Regions from separate parts of the Xanthomonas sp. NCPPB 2933 genome, predicted to be linked through region 1. Evidence: predicted binding sites of a transcription regulator. Region 1 holds the regulator's gene; the other holds the start of a gene.
What was found. Region 1 encodes FliA, which starts transcription of late flagellar genes. Its sites were predicted from a motif close to TAAAGTTTNNCNNNCNNNGGCCGATAA; they were not measured.

Region 1 (14,486 bases):
ACCACACCTGCCGACGCGTGGGAGAGTGCAACGCTCGTGGGGTGTGAGTACCGCCAGTGGAGGTCGTCGAGCCGGCGCGCGCCGTTTGCCGCGGTGCTGCTGTTGGCGTTGCTGTCGTTGGCCGATCTGGCCGGCGCGCAGACCGCAAGCATTCGCCGCTACGCCCATGACCAGGGCCTGCTCGGGCTGGCCGGCACCTGCCTGCTGCAGACCCGCGCCACGTTGCTGTGGGTGTGCACCGAAAGCGGCCTGTATCGCTTCAATGGGCGCAGCTTTCAGCAGGTGGTGCTGGATGGCCTGCGCAACGAATCGATCAGCTCGATGACCGAAACCGCCGACGGTACGTTGTGGGTGGCCGGCTTCCAGACGCTGTTCGTCGGCAACGAACACGGCTTCCGAAGACTGGCACCGTACGAGGCCGAGCATCTGCAGGAAGGCATGCTGCTGGCCAGCCCGCCGTGGGGTACGGTGCTGGCCAACGGCGGCACGCTGGAGCGGCTGAGTGCACGCGGCAACGGCCGCTGGCATAGCGAGCCGCTACTGGATACCGCCACCCGCGTGCGCGTGCCCGAGTTGTCCAAGGTGTTGAGCCTGTCGGTGGACGGCGACACCTTGTGGGCCGGCTGTGCCAAGCGGCTATGCGCCATCGATGCGCAGCGCAAGGTGCAGGTGTACGGGCCCGAACAAGGCGTGCCGGAAGATCGCTGGTACAGCGTGCTGCGCGACCACGACGGCGCATTGTGGGTACGTGGCACCGGCACCCTGCTCTACCGAGCACCGGGCGCGGCCACCTTCAGCGTGCGGCCGCTGCCGTTGCTGGATGGCAGCACCGTCGGGCAGCAGGCGCCGCTGGTACTCGACCGCGAGGGACGGGTGCTGGTGCGCCGCAACGACGGACTGGTGCGCTGGGAAAACGGCCAGTGGCGCAGTTTCGGCACCGAGAACGGGCTTCCGCCGGGCAGCAGCGATGCCATCGTGGTGGACCGCGACGGCGACATCTGGATGACCGTGGACGGCGAAGGCCTGGTGCGCTGGGCCGGCTACGAGTGGATCGAGAACTGGGACGCCTCGCAAGGCATGCCGGTTGCGCCGACCTGGTCGATCGCCCGCGATGCGCAGGGCGCGCTGCTGGTCGGCAACGAACATGGCGTAGGTCGCCAGGCCGACCCGAAGGGGCGCTTCGTTCCTGCATTACCCAACTCCGGGATCCAGATCGTGGGCATGGCGCGCAGTGCCGACGGCAGCCTGTGGACGCTGAACTCGGCGGGCTTCGTGCGCCGCAACTGGCCGAATGGCCGTAGCGCCGAGATCGCCAAACTTCCGCGTACCGGGCGGCGTCTGATCATCGACCGCCAGGGCCGGCTGTGGGTGCTCACTGCCGGTGGCCTGTTTGCACTCGAACGGCCGCTGGACGGCGGCACGCTGCACATGGTCAGCCAGATGCCGGCCATCGCCTATACCGATATCCAGCAGACTGCCGACGGCACGTTGTGGGTGTCCAGCGCCAATGGCCTGTTTCGGCTGCAGGGCGCGCACTGGTCGAAGGTGAAGGTCAAGGTCAATGGCGGCGCCTCCGACCCGTGGATCAGCAAATTCCATATCAGCGACAGCGGCGAAGTGTGGCTGGCGTTCTATCGCGCCGGGCTATGGCACGGCCTGTTGCTGGACGAAGAAGTGGATCTGCAGGCGGTCAGCGATGAAGCGCTCGCCGACGTCAGCGTGTACCAGTTGCGCGGCGACAGCGTCGGCCGGGTCTGGGTGGGTCACGCACGCGGCGTGGAGGTCTACGACGGCGAGCATTGGGCGCATCTGTCGCAGTCGCAGGGGCTGTTGTGGGACGACGTGTCCGAAGCGGCGTTTGCCGAAGATCCCGATGGCTCGGTGTGGATCGGCACCGCGCGCGGGGTGAGCCATCTGCGCGACCCGGCGCGCTTGTTCGATCAGCGCCAGCCCAGCGTGCGTATCGACAGCGTCAGCCGCGGTGGCGTGCCGGTGCAGCGCGGCCAGTTGCTCGCCTGGAGCGACAGGCCGTTGCATATCGAGCTGTCCAGCATGGAGGTCTACGACGACCCCAGCCGGCTCACGGTGCGCTATCGCCTGCTCGGTCTGCACAACGAATGGATCCAGAGCGACACCCTGTCGATCGACCAACCGCCGCTGCCGTCCGGGCATTTCCGCCTGCAGGTGCAGCTGCTGGACCGCTACCGACGCACCACCTCGCCGATCGCCGATCTGCCGTTCGCGGTAGCGCCGCTGTGGTGGCGCAGCCCACCGGCAATCGCGCTGTATCTGCTGATCGGCAGCGCCCTGCTGGCCGGTTTGTGGCGCTGGCGGCACCGCCATCTGGTGGCGCGCGAACGCATGCTCGCCGAGCTGGTCGCCGAGCGCACCTATCAGCTGGAGCGCGAAAAACGCGAGCTGGAAAGCGCCCGCGCGGCGTTGGCACTGAAGGCCAGCCACGACGCGCTGACCGGCCTGCTCAATCGCTCCGGCGTGCTCGAGGCGATGGCCGAAGAACTGCAGGCCTGCGCCCACGGTGCGCATCCGTTGGCGGTGGTGCTGATCGACCTGGACCACTTCAAGCTGGTCAACGACGAACATGGGCATCTGGTCGGCGATGCGGTGCTGGCCAAGGTCGGCGCGCGGCTGACCGCCTGCCTGCGCGATTCGGACCGCGTGGGCCGTTACGGCGGCGAAGAATTGCTGCTGTTGCTGCCGGGCATGTCGCAACACAGCCAGCACCGGCTGCGCGCCATCCACGAAAAGCTCAGCGTGGCCCCGTACGAAGTGGGCGCCGCCCGCCCATTGCCGGTGACCTGCTCGGTCGGTGTGGCCTGGTTCCGGATCGGCGACACGGCGGCCACGCTGCTGGCGCGCGCCGACGAGGCGCTGTACCGGGCCAAGCGGTACGGACGCAATCGCATCGAACCGGAGGAGCCTGAGTCGTCGGTGGCATGAGCAGTCACTCCCATCACCCCAGTGCCGCGAACGGCTGCCGGGCCGATGTGCGCGATATGCCGCAACCGCCGTGCATGCGTGCGCACTGCATCCGGGCCGAGGGCACGGCTGCCGCGCATCTCGCGCCAGCGAGTCTCTGTGTCGCCACAACCGGCGCGCAGTTGCCATTGTCATGGCTGACCGCAGTAGTGGTGGTGGTGACGCTGGCCTTGCTGGTGTTGGCGCTGGTGATCTCGGTGCTGTCGCGGCGCTTCCAGCAGCGCACCGATGTGCTGGCGCAATCGCTGGCGCAGGCCAATGCCGAGCTGGTGCTGGCCGCGCTGCATGACCCGCTCACTCGCCTGCCCAACCGCGTGCTGCTGCACGAACACGTGCTGCAGAGCATCGACCGCGCCCAGCGCGACGGGCAGCGCTTTGCGGTGATGCTGATCAATCTGGATGGCTTCAAGGCGGTCAACGACGGCTACGGGCATCAGTTCGGCGACCAGCTGCTGGTGGCGGTGGCCGGGCGTATGAGCGCGCACCGCCGCGCCAACGGCAGCCTGGCGCGGCTGGGCGCCGACGAGTTCGCGCTGGTGTCCGACATCGCCGACCCCGAGGACGCCGCCGCGATCGCCGCGCATCTGCTGCAGGCGCTGGCGGTGCCGTTCCTGGTCGGCGACCAGGAGCTGCGCCTGAGCAGCAGCGTCGGCATTGCGCTATATCCCGAAGACGCCGGACCGGAAGACGCCGGCAGCGAGCATCAACTGATGACGCATGCCGATGCGGCGATGCGCCACGCCAAACAGGCCGGGCGCAACCGCTACAGCTTCTTCGAGCGTTCGATGACCGGCACCACCCGCGAGCGCCTGCAGCTGCTGCAGGACCTGCCGCGCGCGCTGGAGCTGGGTCAGTTCGTGCTGCATTACCAACCCAAATACTGCGCCGAGGATGGCCGCCCGATCGGCGCCGAGGCGCTGATCCGCTGGCAACATCCCGAACGCGGCCTGGTGCCACCGGACAGCTTCATCCCGCTGGCCGAACGCAGCGGCATGATCGGCCCGCTCGGCAGTTGGGTGCTGCAGCAGGCCTGCCGGCAGATGCGCGCCTGGCGCGAGGCCGGGCATGGCGACTGGCGGGTGGCGGTGAACCTCTCGGCCACCCAGTTGGCCTCGCCCAGCCTGCTGGACGAAGTAGCCACCACCCTGGCCGAGCATCTGATTCCGCCCGGCCAGCTCACCCTGGAAATCACCGAAACCATGGCCATGCGCGATGCCGATGCCTGCCTGCGCACGCTCGGCCAGCTCAACGCGCTGGGCGTGCGCATCGCCATCGACGATTTCGGCACCGGCTATTCCAACCTGCTCTACCTGCGCAAGCTGCCCGCGCACGAACTCAAGATCGACCGCAGCTTCGTGCAGGCGATGGACACCTGCCCCGAAGACATCGCCATCGTCGCGGCCGTCGTGGCGCTGGCCCACACCATGCGCCTGCAGGTAGTGGCCGAGGGCGTGGAGACCACCGCCCAGCGCAACACCCTGGAACGGCTGGGCTGCGACCAGCTGCAGGGCTATCTGCTGGGCCGGCCAATGGACGCAGAGCGTTTTATCGCCACGGTGGTCGCCCAGCGTGATGGCGTGCGCCGCCAGGCCAGCTGAGCAAAAAGCATCAAAAAAACGACCGTAGACCTGCATCCACGCTCGACGACCCGCCAACCGAGCCGAGCACCAGCCTGCAGTTGGTCAGCCCTCGCGCCCGATTCCCGACCTGCGGCCCTCCCGCTAACCACCCAACTACAACACCCCGCCAGCGGCTCCACGCGCGGCCCCTGCGTCCCGATTCCCCAATCCGAATCCCCAATCCCCCAATCCCCGCCCCATCAACTGGAACGCCGCTTGCATGAGGCAGGGCTGACAAGTCACCGGCACCTCCATGTCCGAGTCCGAAGACGGCGGCGAACGTACAGAGCTTCCCACCGAAAAACGCCTGCGCGAAGCCCGCGAGCAGGGCAACATCCCGCAGTCGCGCGAGTTGTCCACCGCTGCGGTGTTCGGCGCCGGCGTGTTCGCGCTGATGGCCCTGGCCCGCGGCATCGGCGATGGCGCCAGCGTCTGGATGAAGACCGCGCTCAGCCCGGACCCCAAAATGCGTGAAAACCCGATGGCGCTGTTCGGCCACTTCGGCGACCTGCTCCTGCAACTGCTGTGGGTGATGGTGCCGCTGATCGGCATCTGCCTGGCTGCCGGCCTGGCCGGCCCGCTGCTGATGAGCGGCCTGCATTTTTCCGGCAAGGCGATCATGCCCGACCTCAACAAGCTCAACCCGGCCAACGGGATCAAGCGCATGTGGGGCAGCAATAGCCTGGCCGAGCTGGTCAAGTCGGTGCTGCGGCTGCTGTTCGTCGGGCTGGCCGCCAGCCTGTGCATCTCCAAGGGCCTGCACGGCCTGCGCTCGCTGGTGAACCAGCCGCTGGAACAGGCCGTGGGCAACGGGTTGGACTTCACCAAGAGCCTGCTGTTCTACACCGCCGGGGCCTTGGTGCTGCTGGCTGCCATCGACGCGCCGTACCAGAAGTGGAACTGGATGCGGAAGCTCAAGATGACCCGCGAAGAGATCAAGCGCGAGATGAAGGAGAGCGAGGGCAGCCCGGAGGTCAAGGGGCGCATCCGCCAGATGCAGATGCAGATGTCGCAGCGCCAGATGATGGAAGCGGTACCCAAGGCCGACGTGGTGCTGATGAACCCGACCCACTACGCGGTGGCGCTCAAGTACGAGGGCGGCAAGATGCGCGCCCCGATCGTGGTGGCCAAGGGCGTGGACGAAATGGCCTTCCGCATCCGCGAAGTCTGCGAACAGCACCGGGTGTCGATCGTCACCGCCCCGCCTTTGGCACGCGCCTTGTATAGGGAAGCTCAAATTGGCAAGGAAATTCCCGTGAGACTCTATTCGGTCGTGGCCCAGGTGCTGTCCTACGTCTACCAGTTGCGTGGCTGGAACGGCGGCCCGATGCCGGAATTGCCTTCCCTCGAAGTGGATGAGTTCGGCAAGGGAGCCAGCGCATGAGCGCCCAACCCGCACCGCTGAATGCCCGACGCATCATGGAGTTGCTGCGCAACGGCCTGGGCGCCCCGCTGGCGCTGATGGCCATGCTGGCCATGCTGATGGTGCCGCTGGCCGCACCGGTGCTGGATGCCTTGTTCACCTTCAACATCGCCATCTCGCTAATGGTGCTGCTGGCGGTGATCTACGTGCAGCGCCCGCTGGAATTCACCATTTTCCCGATCGTGCTGTTGATGACCACGATGCTGCGCCTGGCGCTGAACGTCGCCTCCAGCCGCGTGATCCTGATCAACGGCCAGGACGGCCATGCCGCAGCCGGCAAGGTCATCGAGGCGTTCGGCCAGTTCGTCATCGGCGGCAACTACGCGGTGGGCATCGTGGTGTTCGCGATCCTGACCATCATCAACTTCGTCGTCATCACCAAGGGTGCCGGGCGCGTGTCGGAAGTGACCGCGCGCTTCATCCTGGACGCCATGCCCGGCAAGCAGATGGCCATCGACGCCGACCTCAACGCCGGTTTGCTGACGCGTGAGGAAGCCAAGGCCCGCCGCGAAGAGGTGCGCGAGGAAGCCGACTTCTACGGCGCGATGGACGGCGCCAACAAGTTCATCCGCGGCGATGCCATCGCCGCCATCATGATCCTGTTCATCAACCTCATCGGCGGCATGGCGGTGGGCATGTTCCAGCACGGCATGAGCTTTGTGGATGCGGCCTCCACCTACACCCTGCTGTCGATCGGTGACGGTTTGGTGGCGCAGCTGCCGGCCTTGCTGGTGTCGTCCTCGGTGGCCTTGCTGGTCACCCGCGCCTCGCGGGCGCAGGACATGCGCGGCGCCATGATCAGCCAGGTGTTCGGCCAGCACCGCGCGTTGGCGGTGGCTGCGGCCATCCTGGGCCTGGTCGGCCTGGTGCCGGGCATGCCGAACGTCGCGTTTTTGACGCTCGGCCTGATCCTGGGCGTGATCGCCTGGAAAATGTACAAGCGCAGCCTGGTCATCCCGCCGACCGGCGACCCCGCCACCGACCCCAAGGCCGCAGCGGCGGCCACCGCCGCCCAGGCCAGCTCGGAACTGAGCTGGGACGAGCTGCGCCCGATCGACCCGCTGGGCCTGGAAGTGGGCTACCGGCTGATCCCGCTGGTGGACAAGAACCAGGGCGGCGAGTTGATGGCGCGCATCAAGGGCGTACGCCGCAAGCTCACCCAGGACATCGGCTTTCTGGTGCCGCCGGTGCATATCCGCGACAACCTGGAACTGTCGGCCAACGCCTACCGCCTGCTGGTGCACGGCGTGCCGGTGGCCACTGCGGAAATCTATCCCGATCGCGAACTGGCGCTGGACCCGGGCGGCGCACTCGGCCAGCTCGACGGCATTCCCGGCAAGGACCCGGCATTCGGCCTGGACGCCACCTGGATCCAGCCGCATCAGCGCGCCTATGCCGAATCGATGGGCTACACCGTGGTCGACCCGGCCACCGTCATCGCCACCCATCTGTCGCACCTGATCCGCGAACACGCCCCGGAACTGCTCGGCCACGAGGAAGTGCAGCAACTGCTGGCGACCCTGGCCAAGACCGCGCCGAAGATGGTCGAAGACCTCACCCCCAAGGCGTTGCCGCTGTCGGTGGTGGTGCGGGTGCTGCAGAACCTGCTGATCGAGCGCATCCCGGTGCGCCAGCTGCGCAAGATCGTCGAAGCGCTGGTCGAGCACGCCCCGCACAGCCAGGACCCCACCACCCTCACCGCCGCGGTGCGCACCTCGCTGGGTCGCTTCATCGTGCAGGAAATCGCCGGCATGTCGGCCGAGCTGCCGGTCTACACGCTGGCCCCGCAGCTGGAGCGCGTGCTGCAGGAATCCACCCACGGCAATGGCGTGGCACTGGAACCCGGCCTGGCCGAGCGCCTGCACCAGAGCCTGGCCGATTGCGTCGGCAAGCAGGAAGCCCGCAACGAACCGGCGGTGGTGCTGGTACCTGGCCAGGTCCGCGCAGCGCTGGCCCGCCTGGTCCGCCATAGCGTGCCGACCCTGTCGGTACTGGCGTACAGCGAAGTGCCGGAAGACAAGCGCCTGAAGCTGGTCGGCACGATCAGCTGAGCCTGACGCACCTCGTAGGAGCGCACCTGGGCGCGACGGGCTCTACCGGGACAGCCCGTCGCGCCCAAGGGCGCTCCTACGACACGCGACGTGCTGCGGACCAGAAAAGCTTGCTGACATCACTGTAGGAGCGACCTTGGTCGCGAGGGCGTTACCGGGAGGGCCCATCGCGCCCGGGTGCGCTCCTACGAACCCACCCGCGCCCGGCCCTCTCGCTGCAGACAGGCGACCGACCACCGCACCCAGCGTCGGAAAGCCGCCACTCGTTCAAACCTCCAATCGATTGCACGACGCTGGCCGTTTCGAGACCTTGCGGGCGCTCCACGCTCGACCTCCCACCCGCCAGCGCATCCACCCACACAGTGGATGCCAACGCATCGCGGTCCCAGAAAAAAGTAAATAAAACCAGTGACTTGAAATCTTGCAGCCGGGCCGATCGCACAGCTCCAGCCTGTCCCAACACTCCAGATCCCCGCGCCGGAACCCCGGCACCGCGTTTTGGCACGCCGCGTGCATTAGCTCTGGCGAGACCGCAGTCAGCTTGATCGCTGCGGGGCGAGCAGCAGCACTTGGAACAACCGAACGGGACAGGCAACTCATGACGCTGGCAACACACCCACATTCATCGCGCACCCGTCCGGCGTCCGGCGGGTCCCGTTCCTGGAGGCACTTCGCATGAAAATCAAACGCTTCGTTGCCCCGGACATGCGCACCGCATTCCGCATGGTGCGTGAAGAACACGGCCCGGACGCAGTGATCCTGTCCAACCGCCGTACCGCCGAAGGCATCGAGATCGTCGCTGCCAGCAACTACGACGAAGAACTCGTGCAGCGCGCTCTGGAAACCGCGCGCTCCGAGACTCCGGCAGCTGCGGCGGCACAGATCGAACAAGCGCCGGTCCAGCAGGCGCCGGCCAGGCCGGCCGCGCCGTTCCACGCCCCGCTGAAGCCGGCCAGTGACACCGGCAGCAGCCAGCGTCAGCGTGTTGCCAGCGCCGCAGACGACATGATCGCCGCGATGGCGCTGCGCCAGCCGGTCAACGTGCCGCGCTCGGCGCCGGTCGCCGCACCGGTGCGGACTGCCGCCGCCCCGTCTGCCGCCGCTCAAGCATTGGCCCACGCCGTTGCAGTTGCCGCCGCACCGCGCCAGGAACATGCGCTGTCGGCAGTGCCGGAACAGCTGTTCGCCGACTTCCTGACCACCGCACCGGTGCAGGCTCCGGTGCACGCTGCCCCGGTGCAGGCACGCACGCCGATCATGGCCGCCGCGCTCGCCACCCACGCCTCTTACGGGCAGGACGACGACGAGCAGGACGACGACGGCTTCGACATGGACGACGCGCTGCCGCAGATCCTGCCGCCGGCCGCATTGCCGCCGCTGGTGGCCGCCCCGGTCGCCCTGGCCGCCGTGCCGGTTGCCGCCGCCCCGGTGCCGCAGAACGACGAAGAACTCAAGCAGCTGCGCGGTGAGCTGGCGCTGATGCGTCAGATGATCGAGCGCGAAATGAACCGCCTCACCGACGAGCGCCTGCGTGGCTCCCCGGTGCGTGCGCAGGCCCTGGAGCTGATGGACGACTACGGCTTCGACGCCGGTCTGATCCGCGATGTGGCCCTGCAGATTCCCGCCGATACCGAATTGCACCGCGGCCGCGGGCTGATGCTGGGCCTGCTGTCCAAGCGTCTGCCGGTGGCCCCGGTCGACCCGCTGGAACGCGGCGGCGTGATCGCCCTGGTCGGCCCGACCGGTGCCGGCAAGACCACCACCATCGCCAAGCTCGCCCAGCGCTTCGCCGCCCAGCACGCCCCGCGCGACGTGGCCCTGGTCACCACCGACACCCAGCGCGTCGGCGGCCGCGAGCAGCTGCACAGCTACGGCCGTCAGCTCGGCATCGCGGTGCACGAGGCCGACAGCGCCGAGAGCCTGCTGGAACTGCTCGAGCGCCTGCGCGACTACAAGCTGGTGTTGATCGACACCGCCGGCATGGGCCAGCGCGACCGCGCCCTGGCCGCGCAGCTGAACTGGCTGCGCGCCGCGCACCAGGTCACCTCGCTGCTGGTACTGCCGGCCAACGCCCATTTTTCCGACCTCGACGAGGTCGTACGCCGCTTCGCCCACGCCAAGCCCCAAGGCGTGGTGCTGACCAAACTCGACGAGACCGGCCGCTTCGGCAGTGCCTTGTCGGTGGTGGTCGACCACCAAATGCCCATCACCTGGGTGACTGACGGACAGCGGGTCCCCGACGACCTGCACCGCGCCAATGCCGCCAGTCTCGTTCTTCGCCTTGAAGATTTGCGGCGCGCTGCCGATAAGCCCTGTACTCCGGAGCACAACCATGCAGTCGCGTGAATACGCCAAGCTGACCAACGCCTTCCCCCTGACGGCGACCCGTCCCGAGCCCTTGGGCCCGGTGCGCACCATTGCCGTGACCGGTGGCAAGGGCGGCGTGGGGAAAACCAACATTTCCGCCAACCTGGCCGTGGCCCTCGCCGAGATGGGCAAGCGCACCCTGCTGCTCGACGCCGATCTTGGCCTGGCCAACCTGGACGTGGTCTTGGGCCTGTCGCCCAAGTACACCCTGGCCGACCTGATCGCTGGCCGCTGCACGCTGGACGAAGTGATCATCGAAGGCCCGGGCGGCGTGCTGGTGGTTCCGGCCGCCTCCGGTCGCCGCCACATGGCCGAACTGGCCCCGGCCCAGCACATCGGCCTGGTCAATGTGTTCTCCGAACTGGAACGCGACCTAGACGTGATGGTCATCGACACCGCCGCCGGCATCACCGACAGCGTGCTGACCTTCTGCCAGGCCGCCCAGGACACCGTGGTGGTGGTCTGCGACGAACCGGCCTCGATCACCGACGCCTACGCGCTGATCAAGGTGCTCTCGCGCGAACGCGGCGTGGACCGTCTGCAGATCATCGCCAACATGGTGCGCGACCCCAACGAAGGCCGCTTGCTGTACGACAAGCTGTCGCGGGTCTGCGAAAAATTCCTCGGCGACGTGTCGCTGAACTACCTCGGCCACGTGCCGCAGGACGACTGGTTGCGTTTGTCGGTACAGCGCCAGCAACCGGTCATCAAGGCCTACCCCGCCAGCCCCTCGGCGCTGGCCATCGCAGAAATCGCGCGGCGTACCTCGCGCTGGCAGGCCCCCACCGTGCCACGCGGCAACGTCGAGTTCTTTGTCGAACGCATCATCCAACGGGGGGTCGCCGCATGAGCACCGCTACCGCAACCGCAACGACGGCCACCGCGCAGTACCGTGCAGTGCAACGCAACAACGCCAACGACATCGTCACCCAGCACGCAGACCTGGTGCGCCGCATCGCCCACCATCTGGCCGCGCGCCTGCCGGCGAGCGTGGAAGTGGACGACCTGATCCAGGCCGGCATGATCGGCCTGATCGAAGCCTCGCGCAGTTATGACTCCGAGCAGGGCGCCTCGTTCGAAACCTATGCCTCGATCCGTATCCGCGGCTCGATGATCGACGAGATCCGGCGTGGCGACTGGGTGCCGCGTTCGGTACACCGCCGTGCCCGCGACGCTGCTGCTGCAGTACGCAAGATCGAACAGAACACCGGCCGCGCCGCCGCCGCCACCGAAGTGGCCGCCGCGATGGAAATGCCGTTGCCCGATTACCTGCGTCTGATGGAAGACGCCGCGCGCGGCCAGGTGCTGAGCCTGGAATCGCGCATCGAAGATCACGGCGAGCTGGACACCACCGCCAAGGGTGGCCCCAACCCGCAGCAGATGATGGAGCGTGGCGAGTTCGGCCGCGAGCTGGGCAAGGCCATCGGCCAGTTGCCCGAGCGCGAGCAGCTGGTGCTGTCGCTGTACTACGAACAGGAATTGAACCTGAAGGAAATCGGCGCCGTGCTCGGTGTCAGCGAATCGCGCGTCTGCCAGATCCACGGCCAGGCCGTGGTGCGTCTGCGCGGCCGCCTCAAGGTCTTCGAACTGGCCGATGCCGGTGTCGAAATTGACGAATGATTTTTTCGCGTATTTTTTAGTGTTAGGAGCTTGATGTGAACAAGAACATGCGGATTTTGATCGTGGACGACTTCTCGACGATGCGACGTATCGTCAAGAATCTGTTGGGCGATCTTGGCTTCACCAATACCGCAGAGGCCGAAGACGGCAACAGCGCATTGGCTGCATTGCGGGCCGGCCCGTTCGATTTCGTGGTCACCGACTGGAACATGCCCGGCATGACCGGCATCGACCTGCTGCGCAACATCCGCGCCGACGCCAAGCTCAAGCACCTGCCGGTGATGATGGTGACCGCCGAAGCCAAGCGCGAGCAGATCATCGAAGCGGCCCAGTGCGGCGTGAATGGCTACATCATCAAGCCGTTCACCGCGCAGACGCTGGAAGAAAAGCTGGGCAAGGTGTTCGAACGTCTGGCGGCGACCGCCTGATGAACGCCACCGTGGAAACCAATGCCGAACGCGCTGCCTTGATCGACCGCCTGCAGGGCGCGCTCGATGCACTGGAAAGCGGTGACGAAGCCGCCTGGAAGCGCGAGGTCGATCACCTCGCCGCCTTGCGTACCCGTCCGATGATGCAGGGCCTGAGCCGGCTCGCACGCGAACTCGGTCAGGCGCTGGGCGAACTGCCCACCGTGCCCGAAGAAGCCGGCGAGCTGGACGATGCGTGTTCGCGCCTGGACCACGTGGTGGAAATGACCGAAAAGGCCAGCCATCGCACGCTGGATCTGGTCGAAGAATGCCGTGAGCTGGCCAACCAGCTGCGCGACGGCGGTCTGAATCAGGACCAGGGCGCGCTGATGGACAAGATGCGCCACAACCTGACCGAACTGTCGCTGGCGCAGAGCTACCAGGACCTGAGCGGGCAGATCATCCGTCGCGTGGCCGGCATCGTGCGGCGCGTGCACGAAGGCTTCGGTGCGCTGGGCCTGCCGCCCAAGAGCACCGAGCCGAAGAAAGACGACGGCGGTCTTGCCGGTCCTGCAGTCAAGGGCCTGGACCGTCACGCGGTGTCGCAAGACGACGCCGATGACCTGCTGTCCGGATTGGGGTTGTAACCATGAGTGCTGTTCCAGACGATATTGCTGCCGATTTCATCGTCGAGGCCCAGGAAATCCTGGATCGCCTCGGCGAACAGCTGGTCGCGCTGGAACAGGCACCGGACGAAGCCGACCAGCTCAACGCGGTGTTCCGCGGTTTCCACACGCTCAAGGGCGGCGCCGGCTTTCTGGCGATCAAGCCCATGGTGGAGCTGTGCCACGCCGCTGAAGAAACCCTCGGCATGGCGCGCTCCGGCCAGGCGGTGCTGCAGGCGCATCACTTCGATGCCGCGCAGCAGTCGCTGGATTATCTGCAGGCAATGCTGGATGCGATGGGCTCAGGCGAAACCGTGCCGCATGCACCGGCCTCGCTGATTGCGCAGTTCGATGCCAAGAGCGGCCCGCCGGCGGTCAAGGCCGCGCCCAAGGCCGCGTTGGCTGCCGTGGCCGCAGCGTCGCACGATGAGGGTCATGCACCCGCGCCCGGTGCCAAGGCCGCACCCAAAGCAGCCGCAAAAGGTGCCGAAGCCGAACAGACCGTGCGCGTGGACACCAAGCGCCTGGACGCCATCGTCAACCTGATCGGCGAACTGGTGCTCTCGCGCAATCGTCTCAAGACCCTGCGCACCCGCCTGCGCGACGAGGAACTCGATCGCGCGGTCAGCGTGCTGGATATCGCCACCGCGCGTTTGCAGACCGCGGTCATGCGCACCCGCATGCAGCCGGTCAGCAAGGTGTTCTCGCGCTTCCCCAAGGTGGCCCGCGATGTCGCGCGCACCCTGTCCAAGGAAGTGGAGCTGGAACTGATCGGCGCCGAGACAGAACTGGACCGTAATCTGGTCGAAGCCCTGGCCGACCCGCTGGTGCATCTGGTGCGCAACGCGATCGACCACGGCATCGAGTCCCCTGCCCTGCGCGAAGCCACCGGCAAGCCGCGCAGTGGTCACGTGCGCCTGTCTGCGCAGCAGGAAGGCGACTACGTCAGCATCGAAATTCAGGACGACGGCGCAGGCATCGACCCCGAGCGGCTGCGCGAAATCGCCCGCAACAAGGGCCTGATCGACGCCGAAGCCGCCGCACGTCTGAGCACCGACGAGTGCCTGCACCTGATCTTCATGCCGGGCTTTTCGACCAAGGCCGAGGTCACCGACATCTCCGGCCGTGGCGTGGGCATGGACGTGGTGCAATCGCGCATCCGCGAACTCAGCGGACAGATCCAGATCCAGTCGGAACTCGGCCGCGGCAGCCGCTTCATGATCCGCGTGCCGCTGACCCTGGCGATCCTGCCGACCCTGCTGGTGCAGGCCGGCGAAGCCGTCTATGCACTACCGCTGGCCCGCGTGGTCGAAGTGCTGCATGCACCACAGACATCG
Region 2 (14,486 bases), 1.7 Mb from region 1:
TGAGCTTCAGCTACACGCTGACCGGCGCCAATGGCGAGGTGATCGATCAGGGCGAGCGCAAGCTGGTGGATTCGGCATTTCTGATGAGCGGCCCGCGCCTGACCGACAGCGACCCGTTGCGCTTCGAAAAAGCCATGATCGACGACTGGGTGCGCAAGCAGTTCCGTGGCGATCGGAGTACGGCCGGGGTGTGAGCTCCGCTTGAGCCCCTCTCCTGCGGGGCGAGAAGGCACAGCTTGCGCGCCACTGGCGCGCGTGCCTTGGTGCGCCTGCGCCGCTGGCGCAGGCCGGGGCGCGGAGCGGGGGGTTGGGGTGAGGGTACGGGGGCGAAGCCCTCGTGTTGTTCCGACTGCACGAGGCTTCGCTCGTACCCTCATCCGGCGCTGCGCGCCACCTTCTCCCGATGGGAGAAGGGATGCAACTTACCGGGTCACTTCATCGCCTACTGCCACCTCACCCACATACGTCCGCGGCACGCGTTTGAGTCCACACAGCAGCTGATACGCGCTGACATTGCACTGCGTGGCCAACGGGGCGACGCGCGGTGCATCGCCCCAGAGCTGCACAGTAGCGCCAATCTCCGCCTGCGGATGCTCGGTGAGATCCACGGTGAGCATGTCCATCGAGACGCGACCGATCAGCGGGCAGACCTGCCCATCCACCAGCACCGGCGTGCCATTGGGTGCGAACTGCGGATAGCCGTCGGCATACCCCATCGCCACCACGCCCACGCGTGTGGGCCGTTGCGCAACGAAGCGGGCGCCGTAGCCCACCGGCTCGCCGGCCGGCAGCTCCCGCACGGAGATGATGCGCGAACGCAGCGTCATCACCGGGCGTAGTTGCGCAGTGCTCTCGGTCTCCTGCAGGAACGGGTTTGCGCCGTACAGCATCAGCCCAGGGCGCGACCAATCGTTGCGCAGCGCCGGCCAACCGAGCAGGCCGGGCGAATTGCGCAGACTGGTTTCCGCGCGCATGCCGCCTGCGGTGAGCGCGAAGGCCACCGCCTGTTCGTCGGTGCGGCTGCACTCCAGTTCGTCGGCGCGCGCCAGGTGGGTCATCAGCACCAGCGAGGCAATCTGCGGCAGCCCGCGCAAGCGCAACCACGCGGCGCGAAAATCTTCCGCCGACAGGCCCAGCCGATGCATGCCGCTGTCCAGCTTCAACCACACCCGTAACGGACGCGGGCTCTGGAACTCGGCCAGCGCGCGCACCTGCTGCGTGGTGGCTGCCACCGTCCACAGATCATGCTCGGCGATCAGGCGCAGTTCGTCGTGTTCAAAAAAACCTTCCAGCAGCAAAATCGGCGCGCGGATACCGGCCTGGCGCAGCTCCAGGGCCTCTTCGATACAGGCCACCGCAAAGCCGTCGGCTTCGGACTCCAACGCCTGCGCGCAGCGCACCGCGCCATGCCCGTAAGCATCGGCCTTGACCACCGCGAGGGCCTTGCTGCCGCCCAGGCGCTTGGCCAGGCGGTAGTTGTGACGCAATGCATCCAGATCGATCAACGCTTGCGCAGGACGCACTACGCGGCCTCCTGCTGCGCGCGGGCGCTGCGTGGCGAGAGGTAACGGAACACATCCAGGCCTTCGGTATCGATGTCGGGGCTGCGGCCCTGCATCAGGTCGGCCAGATAGCGGCCCGAGCCGCAGGCCATGGTCCAGCCCAGGGTGCCGTGGCCGGTGTTGAGGAACAGGTTGGAATACGGCGTGGCACCGACCACCGGGGTGCCATCGGGCGTGGCCGGGCGCAAGCCGGTCCAGAACTCAGCCCTGGCCAGATCGCCGCCGCCGGGGAACAGGTCGTTGACCACCATTTCCAAGGTGGCGCGGCGGCGCGGATTCAACGACAGATCGAACCCGGCCACCTCGGCCATGCCGCCGACGCGGATGCGCTCGTCGAAGCGGGTGATGGCGATCTTGTAGCTCTCGTCCAGCACCGTGGAGGTCGGCGCGCGCTGCGCGTCGACAATCGGGATGGTCAGCGAATAGCCCTTGAGCGGATACACCGGCAGATGCATGCCGAGCGAGAGCAGCAGGTCGGCCGAATAGCTGCCCAGCGCCAGCACATAGCGGTCGGCGGTTTCGAGACGGCCATCGATCTGCACGCCGGTGACGGTGCGGCCGTCGTGCTCCAGATGCTCGATCTGCTGCCCGTAGCGGAATTGCACACCGGATTGCGCGGCCAGCGCGGCCAGGCGCTGGGTGAACAGCCGGCAGTCGCCGGTCTGGTCTTCGGGCAGGCGCAAGGCGCCGGCCATCTGCGCACCGCCGCCGGCCAGCCCGGGTTCGAACTGGGCGATCTGCGCCGGGGTCAGCAATTCGTACGGCACGCCGTACTGGGCCAGCACTTCGATGTCCTGCGCGGCGGCGTCCAGCTGTTGCTGGGTGCGGAACAACTGGGTGGTGCCGAGCTGGCGGCCTTCGAATTCCAGCCCGGTGCTGGCGCGTAATTCGTTGAGGCAATCGCGGCTGTAGTCGGACATGCGCACCATGCGCGCCTTGTTCACCGCATAGCGCTCGGCGGTGCAGTTGCGCAGCATCTGGGTCAGCCAGGCCAGCTGGCGCAGATCGCGGGTGGGCCGGATCGACAACGGCGCGTGCTGGGCGAACAACCACTTCATCGCCTTGCCCGGCACGCCGGGGGCGGCCCAGGGCGAGGTGTAGCCGAACGACAGCTGGCCCGCGTTGCCGTAGCTGGTTTCCAGCGCCGAGGCAGGCTGGCGGTCCACCACGGTGACCTCGCAGCCGGACTGCGCCAGATACCAGGCGGTGGTGGTGCCGATGACGCCGCTACCGAGAATGAGCACCCGCATGTCGTTCTCCTGGAAAGGGTATTCCCCCACAACCAAGCGCCGAGGGAGACAGTTAGACGCAGTATATTGCGAGCCAGGCAGTGCCGTTTCTGGAATCGACGCTACTTCGCAGTGAAATTTCCTGCCAAATCTGTAGGGAGACAGACCTCATGGCCACCCGTGTGCGCGAGCTGGACAAGATCGACCGCAAGATTCTGCGCATCCTGCAGCAGGAGGGGCGGATTTCCTTTACCGACCTGGGCGAACGGGTGGGCTTGTCCACCACGCCCTGCACCGAGCGCGTACGCCGGCTGGAGCGCGATGGCGCCATCACCGGCTACTACGCGCGGCTGGACCCGCACCTGCTCAAGGCCAGCCTGCTGGTGTTCGTGGAGATCAGCCTGGCCTACAAGTCCGGCGACATCTTCGAAGAATTCCGCCGCGCCGCGCTCAAGCTGCCCAACGTGCTGGAATGCCATCTGGTCTCGGGCGATTTCGATTATCTGCTCAAGGCGCGCATCAGCGAGATGGCGTCCTATCGCAAGCTGCTCGGCAGCACCTTGTTGACCTTGCCGCATGTACGCGAGTCCAAGAGCTACATCGTGATGGAAGAGGTCAAGGAGACCCTGGCGTTGCCGATTGCCGATTGAGGCGGGGATTGGGGATTGGGGATTCGTGGTCGGCGACGCAGCGAAGCTTGGGACGGCGCTTGGATGTAGACCGATCTGATTGCTGCGGATCAGACATCGACTGATGCCGGATCTCAGCGCACCACGCGCATGCCGTCGCCGGCCGGAACCGCGTCGTAATAACGACCGGTCTTGGTGTCCAGCACCCGGTTGGCGCCGGCCGGCTGCATGCCTTGCAGCAAGCGGCCATTGCGGTCGTAGACCATCGGCGCGCTGGCAGGCAACACCTGGCTACCGGCCGGAGCCACCGGTGTCTGTGCCGGGCCACGGGTGGGGATGGTCGGCGCGGACGGGCGCTGACCGAGCTGAGACGGCACCGGACTGGTGCCTGGCGCTGGTTGCACTGCGCGCGGCGCGGTCAGCGTGGGCTGCGCGGGCGTCGGCGTGGTGATCGGCTGCAAGGTGTTGGACGAGCGAGTGGTAGTGGCCGATTGCGCCAGCGCCGCGCCGGCAATCGCCAGCAGGCCGCACAGCAGCAGGCCGCGCGTTGAAGAATGGATCGCCATGACGGGCACCGTGATTGATTGGGCAGTATTGACTGGGTGGGGGCGCCGGTGTGCTGCAGCAATGCACGGGATCGGCTGTGGGATGAACGCTTTCGCGAGATGAGTGCAGCGCGAAGAGTCCCTTCTCCCATCGGGAGAAGGTGGCGCGCAGCGCCGGATGAGGGTGCGAGCGAAGCCTCGTGTTCTCACCTATCCGATGTGGCTTCGCCCCGTACCCTCACCCCAACCCCTCTCCCGCAGGGAGAGGGGCTTGATTCTCTACGGACGGAAGAAGGCTTCGAGCACTTAGGTTGAACGCAGGCTTCCGCGCCCACATCACTGAGGGCAGACGCGGCACACCGCCAGCGCGCGCATGCGAGAGCCCCCATGAGCCAGTTCGATCTGACACCGCCCTCCCCCGCCCAACGTGATGCCCTGATCGCCGGGCTCAGCGACGAGGAACAGCGCGTGCTGCTGCAGCACGGCACCGAGGCGCCGTTCTGCGGGGTGTTTCTGGACAACAAGCTGGAGGGCGTCTACACCTGCCGCCTGTGCGGGCTGCCGCTGTTCCGTTCCAGCGCCAAGTTCGAATCCGGCACCGGCTGGCCGAGCTTCTTTGCCCCGTACGACGCCGCCCATGTGCGCGAGATCCGCGACATCAGCTACGGCATGATCCGCACCGAGATCGTCTGCGCGCGCTGCGACAGCCACCTCGGCCACGTGTTCCCCGACGGCCCGCCGCCGACCGGCGAACGGCATTGCCTCAACTCGGTCTCGCTGGGCTTCACCGAAGATGGCCACGCACTGCCGAACCCGCTGCAACGCGACGGCGCCGAGGCGCAACCGGCCTGACCTCGCGAGGCCGCCCAGAAAGCAGTGGCGACCCACTCAGAGCGACTCACAGAACTACAGCGCAATCGTCAGGCGGGCGCGGCCGGCGCTCGGAATCGGCATGCACGGTTCATTTCGGTTCCTGTGCGCCGTCCGCACCCACCTGACGGCCGCTCGCTACGTTCTGTTATCCGCTCTTACTGCCCACACCATTGCTCGCTGTAGTGCTAGAAACTGCCACGACAATGCGCTCGACGCTCGGCGGCGGGTCATCCGGGACATGGTGCAGACGCTGAAATTTGCTGCCGAGCGCAACCTGCGCATCAAGTCCGCCGATGCTGGTGCCACCGCCAATGCAGAGGCCGCTTGCTGCAATGCGCTGTCTCGACGCACACAGCAGTCGATGCAAATCGCAAGCTCAACCAGGCAGAGATTTTCATCACAAGCCCCATTGCGGTGAACGCCTTGCCGCAGTAAGCGCGATGCCGCTGATCGCCCTATGTGAAGCCGTCATCGCACCACCCGATCGTTCAGTTACAGCGCACACCTTCACGCCGTGCACTTCAAGAATCCGCCGCGCGCGCCGAAACAACAGCAACCCTGTTTGCTTTTGGCTGCGCCATGCTCATCATCATCGGCTTCATCGTCGTCATCGTCAGTGTCCTCGGCGGCTATGTGCTGTCGCACGGAAAGCTGGGCGCGTTGTGGCAGCCGTACGAGCTGTTGATCATCGGCGGCGCGGCGTTGGGCGCGTTCCTGGTGAGCACGCCGGGCAAGATCGTCAAGGAAACCTTCAGTAGCGTGCTGGGCGTGTTCAAGGGCCCGCAGTACAAGTCCGAGGACTACAAGGACACCCTGAGCCTGGTCTACGAACTGTTGAACAAGGCCCGCCGCGACGGCTTCATGGCCCTGGAAGATCACGTCGAAAAACCGCAGGACAGCACCATCTTCGGCAACTATCCCAAGGTGGTGGCCGACCATCACCTGCTGGACTTCATCACCGACTGCCTGCGCCTGATGATCGGCAGCAACATCGAGCCGCACGAGCTGGAGCCGCTGCTCGAACTGGAACTGGAAAAGCATCACCACGAGGCGATGGCGCCCTCGCATGCCTTGAGCAAGGTCTCCGACGGCCTGCCCGGCTTCGGCATCGTGGCCGCCGTGCTCGGCATCGTGATCACCATGGGCTCGATCGGTGGCCCGATCGAGGAGATCGGTCACCACGTCGGTGCCGCACTGGTCGGCACCTTCCTCGGCATCCTGCTGGCATACGGCTTCGTGGCGCCGTTGTCGGCAGCGATGGAAGCGCGTGCCGATCAGGACGGGCGCATCTACGAGGCGGTCAAGACCGCGCTGCTGGCCTGCCTGCGCGGCTACAACCCGAAGATTGCGCTGGAATTCGCGCGCAAGACGCTGCCCTCCAACGTGCGTCCGAGCTTTGCGGATTTCGAAACGCACCTGAAGACGATCAAGTAGGACCGCGGTCATGGCCGAGGGCAAATCCACCGTCGTCATCCGACGGGTCAAGAAGGTACAGGGCGGCGGCCATCATGGCGGCGCCTGGAAAGTGGCGTTTGCCGACTTCGTGACCGCGATGATGGCCTTCTTCCTGGTGCTGTGGCTGATGGCCGCCACCACCAAGGAGCAGCGCGCGGCGATCTCGGAATACTTCCGCAATCCCAGCCCGTTGTCGGGCAAGTCGCCGGCGCCTTCTCCCGGCATGAACGGGCCGGGCGGCGCCAGCACCTCGATGATCAAGCTCGGCGGCACCGCCGACATGGCCAAGGGGCAAAAGGACGAAATGGGCCGCAAGCGCGACAACGCCGCCGACACCACCGAAGACAGCCGCGCCAAGGACAAGAAGCGCCTGGAAGCGCTGATGCAGGACCTGAAGGAGGCCATCGACAAGAGCCAGGCGCTGGAGCCGTTCAAGGACCAGTTGCTGCTGGACCTCACGCCCGATGGCCTGCGCATCCAGATCGTGGACAAGCAGAACCGCCCGATGTTCGACATCGGCCGCGATCAGCTCAAGCCGTACACGGTGGACATCCTGCGCGAGCTGTCCAGCTTCATCAATCAGGTGCCCAACCACATCAGCATCACCGGCCACACCGACACCACCGCCTACAGCAGCGATGCCGGTTACACCAACTGGGAACTCAGTGCCGACCGCGCCAATGCCGCGCGCCGTGCGCTGGTGGGCGGCGGCATGGCCGATGCCAAGGTCACCCGTGTGGTGGGCTTGTCCTCGTCGGTGCTGTTCGACAAGACCAACCCGCAGAATCCGATCAACCGCCGCATCAGCATCGTGGTGATGACCCAGGACGCCGAGCAGACCGCCTTGGCCGGCGCCGGCCAGGGCGTGGCGCTGGGTAAATCCACCCACGATGCCGACACGCATGTGCCGGATCTGAGTGCGGCGGCGGCGACCGGGACTGCTTCTGTGGGCACGCCGGCTGCGGTGCCTGCTACAGGACCTGCTGCGGGTGCACTGGCGGGTGCGGGTGCGGCGGCAGCTGCGTCCACCGCAACCAACAAGCCGGCCGCGGCAGCGACCACGGCCACTGCCACTGCCGCAGCGCAGGCTGCACCGCGCATTTCCACACGTACCCAGGTCGCCTCGGCTGCCGCGCTGGCCAAGGCTGCCGAGGCCGCTGTGGCTGGGGCGCCGCGCACTGCGGTCAGCACGGCGCCCGAGCAGCGCTGACCGCAGTGCGACACCTGGCAGCAGGTGTCAGGTGGCTCAGGTGTCAGGTGGCTGAAGACGGCACGCTGTCTTGCATGCAGCTGCTGACCAGGATCCGCGCCGCGCATCGCTGCAAGCGAGACGCCCCGGGGGTGCTGAGAGCGGCTGAAAACACCTCCCCAGCAGTTGTGAGATGGCTGCGGGCGGCGCGTCGTCTTACATACCGATCCTGACAAGCCTCCGCGCTGCCTGACGGTGCGCGCACTCGCTGTGTCAGCCACTTCAGGCTGTCCCAGACCCAGGCATTGGCTGCCTTCATCACGCGCCGGGATCGATCGATGCATCGGCCCGGAAGGCCGCCATTGACGGGCCTGGCGGCGTCGAGCGAGCTGGGTCGCGCACAAGCGCCTAGAATGGCCGGCCATTCCCAGCGTCGAGAACACCGTGTCCCGCAATTCAAAGGCCAAGCGCGACAAGCGCAAGAAGCAGCTCCCCAAGCGTCCGATCGTCCGTCTGGGCCAGGCGCCCCAGGTCACCAACCACGCCGTGCTGCAGGATGCCGATGGTCGCGTGGTCGCTGCGATCGGTCTGCAGGGTGGCAGCGAGTGGATGCTGTCGATCGGCGGCCAGACCATGGGCAGCGCCGACAACCCGGTCCCGATGCTGGCCATGCTCAAGCACCTGGCCAACCTGCAGGAGGCCGAAGGCAAGACCATCTCGCTGGAATACTCCAGCCAGTTGCAGCAGATGATCGACGACCTGGCCGCCGAAGACGGCAAGACCGCCGAGGAATACCTGACCACGCTGGTGGCCGAATTCCAAAACGCCGATGCCGATGAAGACGGCGATGACGCTGCAGAAGACGCAGCCGCCGACGCCGGCACCGACGCCGTTGCGGAAGATTCGGCTGGCGACGACGCTGCCAGCGACGACGACAGCGCGGCAGACGCAGACGCCAGCGATGCCGCAACCGACGACGCCGACGGCGAGACGGCCGGCAAGAAGCCGAAGAAATCCAAGAAGGCCTGACCCGGCCGATGGCCGTCTACGTCGACGATGCGGTGCATCTGTGGCGCGATCAGCGCTGGGCGCACCTGCTCGGCGATACGCTGGACGAGCTGCATGCCATGGCGGCGCGGCTGGGCATTCCCCGCCGCGCCTTCCAGAACAAACTCAGCGGCGCGCACTACGACGTGCCGGCACCGTTACGCATCGAGGCGATCGCGCTCGGTGCCATCGCCATCTCCCGTCACACCGATCGCGTACTGCTCAAAGCCTTGATCGCCAACGCGCGTGCGCAGGCGCGTGGCGAGGTGCCGTGAGGCGGGGATTGGGGAATCGGGAGTGGAGATTCGCAACGGCAGTGGCTGCGGCCTGATCGGCGGCGTGCTTGAGTAAGCCTGCCTGCATGCGGTGACAAACCTATTCGAATGATGACTGTCGCGCGCAGGCACGCTCCTACGTGACAGATGTTCTGACCTGGAGGCCTTCTTCCATTTACAAACGGCATGCCTCTGTAGGAGCGCGCTTGCGCGCGAGAGGCTGTCCCGTTAACGCCCCATCGCGCGCCAGCGCGCTCCTACGTGGCAGTCGATGGGCCGTTGAATGCCTGCGCTAGACCCCGAGCTTCGCGTCCTGCCGCGCCAGCGCGCACAACTCATGGCTCAACCCGACCCGACACACCCCGGGACCGCTTTTGCGAATCCCCAATCCCGACTACCGAATCCCCAATCCTCAGAACGCCTCATTCCCCAGCCGCACTTCCACGTCCAGCAGCGAGGTCAGTGCCATCATCGCTTCATCGTCGCGGCTGAGGGCGATCCAACCGGCGTAGGCGTCGCCGCCGGTGTTCCAATTCCATAGCGAATAGCCGTGCTCGCGCAGGCGATCGAAGGCCACTGCCATCAGATCGGGCACGCTGAGGCCGTTGGCGAAGTCCTCGTCGTCCAGATCGCCGCCCCACGCAATACGCAGGTTCCAGCGCGCGCTGAGTTCGTCGATGGCGGCCACGAACGAGTCGGTGTCTTTCCAGTCGACGTAGAAGCCCGAGCGCCAGTCGATCGCGTCCTTCAACGCCCACAGCCAGGCATCGTCGCCCTCGTCTTCGTCCAGGTCGACCTGCGCCTCGCGCCAGGCATCGAACTGGGCAAGCGCAGTTTCTTCGTCGCCGGGATTGATCAGCAGCAGCAAATTCCAGACCCGCCCCGGATGATCGTCGACATCGTCTTCGTCGCCTTCGGGCTGCAGGCCTTCGTCGTCTTCGTAATCGGCACTGTTGTCGGGCATGGCGGTCTCGTTCAAGGATTGCAGGCGTGAAGTGTGAGGCCTGGCGCCGCGCAAGCAAACCGACCGGCGCGTGTGGATTCATCGGAAGGGGCTGGTCTTCGCGGCGCAGGCCCGTATCCTGTGCGGCCGAAGACGGCCATCCCGGCCGCCATGACGCCTTTCCCATGAGCGATATCCCTCCCGATCATCTGGCCATCGATGCGCGCAGCCCGTTCCACGATGCCGATGCACTCAACCGCGGCATCGGCGTGCGTTTCAATGGTGTCGAACGCGACAACGTGGAGGAGTATTCGGTCAGCGAAGGCTGGATCAAGGTGCAGGTCGGAAAGGCGCGCGACCGTCGCGGCAACCCGATGACGATGAAGATCAAGGGTGAGGTGGTGGCCTACTTCCTGGACACCAAGAGCGACGCCAAGCCTGCTGCCGAGTAAGAGCGGCTGACAAAACTACTTCAGGCCGACTGATCTGCGACTTGGCTGCAGGGTCCTTGCCCGTCCACCATCGCGGGACACGCCGCAAGTACGTTCGTGTAGCGGCGATGATTGCCGCATTAGCAGCTGATCTGTGCCCTGGCTGCAGGGCCCTTGCCCGCCCACCCTCGCGGGACACGCCGCAAGTACGTCCATGTAGGCTCTTACGCGGCATCCATGCCGCGTAAGGTCCCGCGACGGTGGGCGGGCAAGGACCAGTCGAGATGGTCGCTGCGCATGGTGCAAGCCATGCATGACGTGCGTCGTTTGGGTAACAGCGCGTCCGATCAGCTTCCCAAGGCAAGCCGAGTGACAGAAAGGCTTTCAGTAAAGCAGCCAGCAAACTGTCTGGTGCGGTGTCCTCACCGATTGCGGGACCGTGTGGCGGCATGGATGCCGCCACCGAGCCTACAGGGACGTACTTGCGGCGTGTCCCGCGAGCGGTGAGGGCACCGCGCCCTCGACCCCACTCAGCGTTTGATCTGGACTTCCGACGCGTTTGACCTGAACTTCCGACGGCATCCACCAGGATGCTGCCGACAACACCACTGCACTCACCACTCACGCCTTGAGCCGATAACCGCTGCGGAAGATCGCCGCCACCACGCCCAGGCACACGATCAGGAACAGGAAGGTCATGCCGGTGCTTACCACGATGTGCACGTCGGCCTTGCCGTAGAAACTCCAGCGGAAGCCGCTGATCAGATAGACCACCGGATTGAACAAGGTGACCTTCTGCCACAGCGGCGGCAGCATGTTGATCGAGTAGAAACTGCCGCCCAGGAAGGTCAGCGGCGTGACCACCATCAGCGGAATCACCTGCAGTTTTTCGAAGCCGTCGGCCCAGATGCCGATGATGAAACCGAACAGGCTGAAGGTCAGCGCGGTGAGCACCAGAAAGCCCAGCATCCACACTGGGTGGGCAATCTCATACGGCACGAACAGCCGCGCGGTGAGCAAGATCAGCAAGCCAAGCAGCACCGACTTGGTCGCCGCCGCGCCCACATAGCCGATCACAATCTCCCACCACGCCACCGGCGCCGACAACACCTCGTAGATGGTGCCGGCCCAGCGCGGCATGTAGATGCCGAACGAGGCGTTGGAAATGCTCTCGTTGAGCAGCGACAGCATCACCAGCCCGGGAATGATGAAGGCGCCGTAGCTGATGCCGTCGATATCGCCCATGCGCGAGCCGATCGCCGCACCGAACACCACAAAATACAGTGAGGTCGACAACACCGGCGAGGCGATCGACTGGGTCAGCGTGCGGAACGCGCGCGCCATTTCGAAGCGGTAGATCGCAGCGATTGCATACCGATTCATGCGCGTATCTCCTGCTGGCGTGCACCGTGCACCAGATTGACGAAGATCTCCTCCAGCGAACTCTCGCTGGAATGCAGGTCCTTGAAATCGATGCCCTGCTCGTTGAGCCGGCGCAGCAGCCCGCCGATGCCGGTCTGCTCGGCCTGGGTGTCGAAGGTGTAGATCAGGCTGTTGCCATCGGCCGACAGTTCCAATGGCAGATCGCTCAGCGCGACCGGGATGGCCTGCAGCGGCGCCTGCAGGCTGAGCGTGAGCTGCTTCTTGCCGAGCTTGCGCATCAGCGTGTGCTTGTCTTCCACCAGCACCAGCTCGCCGCGATTGATCACCCCGACCCGGTCGGCCATGTCTTCGGCTTCTTCGATGTAATGGGTGGTCAGGATTACCGTGGTGCCCTGCTCGCGCAGCCGCCGCACCATCTGCCACATGTCGTGGCGCAGCTCCACGTCCACACCGGCGGTGGGCTCGTCCAAAAAGAGAATGCGCGGCTCGTGCGCCAGCGCCTTGGCGATCAGCACGCGCCGCTTCATGCCGCCGGACAGCGTGGAAATCTTGTTGTTGCGCTTGTCCCACAACGAGAGCTCGCGCAACACCGTTTCCAGATACTGCGGATTGGCCGGCTTGCCGAACAGCCCGCGGCTGAAACGCACGGTGGCCCACACGCTTTCGAACGCATCGGTGGCCAGTTCCTGCGGCACCAGGCCGATGCTGGCACGCGCGGCGCGGTAATCGCGCACGATGTCGTGGCCATCGGCCAGCACGGTGCCGGTGCTCGGATTGATCAACCCGCAGATGATGCTGATCAAGGTGGTCTTGCCGGCACCGTTGGGACCGAGCAGCGCGAAGATTTCGCCGCGCTGGATTTCGAGGTCCACGTGCTTGAGCGCCTGAAAACCGCCAGCGTAGGTCTTGCTCAATCCCTGGATGGAAACGATTGGAGTCATGTGTTCTGCACTGGAACGATCAGCCGCACAGGGTAGGCCGTGCGCCATGAAGATGGGAGCAGTGTGGATGGGATGGTGTCTCCCGACGTGCGACGAGGAGCGTCAGCGAACTGGAGCGCGCACGCCTGCTGCGTCTGTCTGTTGGCGCACCTCCATGTAGGAGCGCGCTTGCGCGCGATGAGGCTTTCCTGCCAACGCCCCATCGCGCGCAAGCGCGCTCCTACACGACCCGGGCGTCACCACCGCTGCGGCTCCTGCGATTCCCCAATCCCGATTCTCCATTCCCGCGCGCATCAGCGCGCTCAAGCCCGCTTGCGCGACTCGATCAGATCCAGATTGCGCACCAGCCGGCGCGACAGGTCGTCGGAAATCTCGCGGCGGCGCGCGAGCTTGAACAACTCGTTGCGCTCGGCCACCAATGCTGCATGACGGAACTGGCGCAGCGCCTGTTCGTAGGCACCGGCCTCTTCCGGGTCGGTCTCGGCCATGTCCACCGCGCCGAGCTTGCGTTGATAGCGCTGGCTGACCTGATTGGCCGCCGCGTTGTAGCGCTCGGCATGCTTGCTGCCATCCACCAGCCGCTGGCGCAGTTTTTCCACCGCTTCCAGCGCGGCCTGCGAGGCGGCCTTCACCGCCAGGTCTTCCTTGAGCTGTTCGTCTTCTTCTTCGGGCAGCTCCAGCCCGCGCAGCAGCGGCGGCAACGCCACGCTGGCGACCAGCAACGAGACCAGGATCACCGAGGCGGCCAGGAAAATCGCCAACTGGCGGGCCGGGAACGGTGAGCCGTCTTCCAGCATCAACGGCAACGTGAGCACGCCGGCCAGGGTGATCGCACCACGCACGCCGGCCAGCGAGACCGCCACCACGATGCGCCACGGCGGGCTGACATGCTGTTCGCCACGCCACTGCGCCTTGAAGATGTTCCAGCGCAGCGACAGGAACACCCATACGAAGCGCAACGCCATCAGGCTGGCGCTGATGGTGGCCACGTACACCGCCAGCCACCACGGATTGAGGTGGCCGGCTTCCTGCACGCTGCGCACCGCCCCGTCCAGGATGCCCGGCAACTGCTCGCCCAGCAGCACGAAGATGATGCCGTTGAAAGTGAACTGCACCGTGTCCCACACCGCCGAGCGCTGCAGCCGCATATTGCCCGGCGCATTACCGGCCATTTCCACGTAGCTCATGGTGACGCCGGCGGCCACGGCAGCCAGGATGCCCGAAGCATGGAAGGCTTCGGCCAGCAGATAGGCCGCGAACGGGGTGAGCAGGTTGACCAGGATCGCCGAACCCGGCTCCTCGCCGAAGTGGCGCCAGATCCAGGCCTGGATGCGGCTCAGGCCGAAGGTGGTCGCCACGCCCAATGCCAGCCCGGCCAGCGCCACCCACAGGAAGGTCAACGAGGCGGTGGCGATCGAGAAGCTGCCGGTCAGCACCGCCGCCACCGCAAACTGGAAGCACACCAGACCCGAAGCATCGTTGAGCAACGACTCGCCTTCCAGGATGTGCATCAGCCGCTTGGGAATCGGCACCTTGGAGGCGATCGAGGACACCGCCACCGGGTCGGTCGGCGAGATGATCGCGGCCAGCGCGAAGGCCACCGCCAGCGGCATCGCCGGGATCAACCAATGGATCAGCAGGCCCGCGCCGACCACGGTGAACACCACCAGGCCCAGCGCCAGTTCCAGGATGGCCGCCTTGTCGCGGAACAGGCCTTGTTTGGGAATGCGCCAGCCGTCCAGGAACAACAGCGGCGGCAGGAACAACAGGAAGAACAACTCCGGTTCCAGCTCGTGCCCGGCATCGAACACACCGGAGACCACCGCGCCGAGCGCGATCTGGACCAACGGCAAGGGCAACGAGAACGGCAGGATGCGGATCAGATAACCGCTGGCCGCGACCGCCAGCAACATGGCGAGGACGACATCGATCGAATGCATGAAAAACTCGGAAGAAGAAACGGTGCGCGTAGGGCATCGCATCG

Region 2: motA (flagellar motor stator protein MotA) is a predicted target of FliA. The motif match lies at 5,360-5,386, and genes of this name have one in related genera.

The regions. Positions count from the first base shown of each region.
Region 1 is NZ_CM161518.1:2,938,027-2,952,512, forward strand. It holds gene AC1PLU_RS11995 (ligand-binding sensor domain-containing diguanylate cyclase) at 37-2,958, shown strand; partial or broken gene AC1PLU_RS12000 (putative bifunctional diguanylate cyclase/phosphodiesterase) at 3,060-4,595, shown strand; gene flhB (flagellar biosynthesis protein FlhB) at 4,870-6,000, shown strand; gene flhA (flagellar biosynthesis protein FlhA) at 5,997-8,090, shown strand; gene flhF (flagellar biosynthesis GTPase FlhF) at 8,766-10,436, shown strand; gene AC1PLU_RS12020 (MinD/ParA family protein) at 10,423-11,307, shown strand; gene AC1PLU_RS12025 (RNA polymerase sigma factor FliA) at 11,304-12,077, shown strand; gene cheY (chemotaxis response regulator CheY) at 12,113-12,505, shown strand; gene AC1PLU_RS12035 (protein phosphatase CheZ) at 12,505-13,131, shown strand; gene AC1PLU_RS12040 (chemotaxis protein CheA) at 13,134-14,486, shown strand, end outside.
Region 2 is NZ_CM161518.1:4,669,883-4,684,368, forward strand. It holds gene AC1PLU_RS19680 (DUF3016 domain-containing protein) at 1-194, shown strand, start outside; gene alr (alanine racemase) at 423-1,523, opposite strand; gene AC1PLU_RS19690 (D-amino acid dehydrogenase) at 1,523-2,812, opposite strand; gene AC1PLU_RS19695 (Lrp/AsnC ligand binding domain-containing protein) at 2,962-3,441, shown strand; gene AC1PLU_RS19700 (hypothetical protein) at 3,555-3,986, opposite strand; gene msrB (peptide-methionine (R)-S-oxide reductase MsrB) at 4,353-4,817, shown strand; RNA gene AC1PLU_RS19710 (sX9 sRNA) at 4,918-4,989, shown strand; gene motA (flagellar motor stator protein MotA) at 5,418-6,272, shown strand; gene motB (flagellar motor protein MotB) at 6,283-7,503, shown strand; gene AC1PLU_RS19725 (hypothetical protein) at 7,927-8,511, shown strand; gene AC1PLU_RS19730 (DUF4031 domain-containing protein) at 8,520-8,804, shown strand; gene AC1PLU_RS19735 (DUF6630 family protein) at 9,217-9,768, opposite strand; gene AC1PLU_RS19740 (DUF3297 family protein) at 9,933-10,199, shown strand; gene AC1PLU_RS19745 (ABC transporter permease) at 10,800-11,561, opposite strand; gene AC1PLU_RS19750 (ABC transporter ATP-binding protein) at 11,558-12,502, opposite strand; gene AC1PLU_RS19755 (Na+/H+ antiporter) at 12,805-14,442, opposite strand.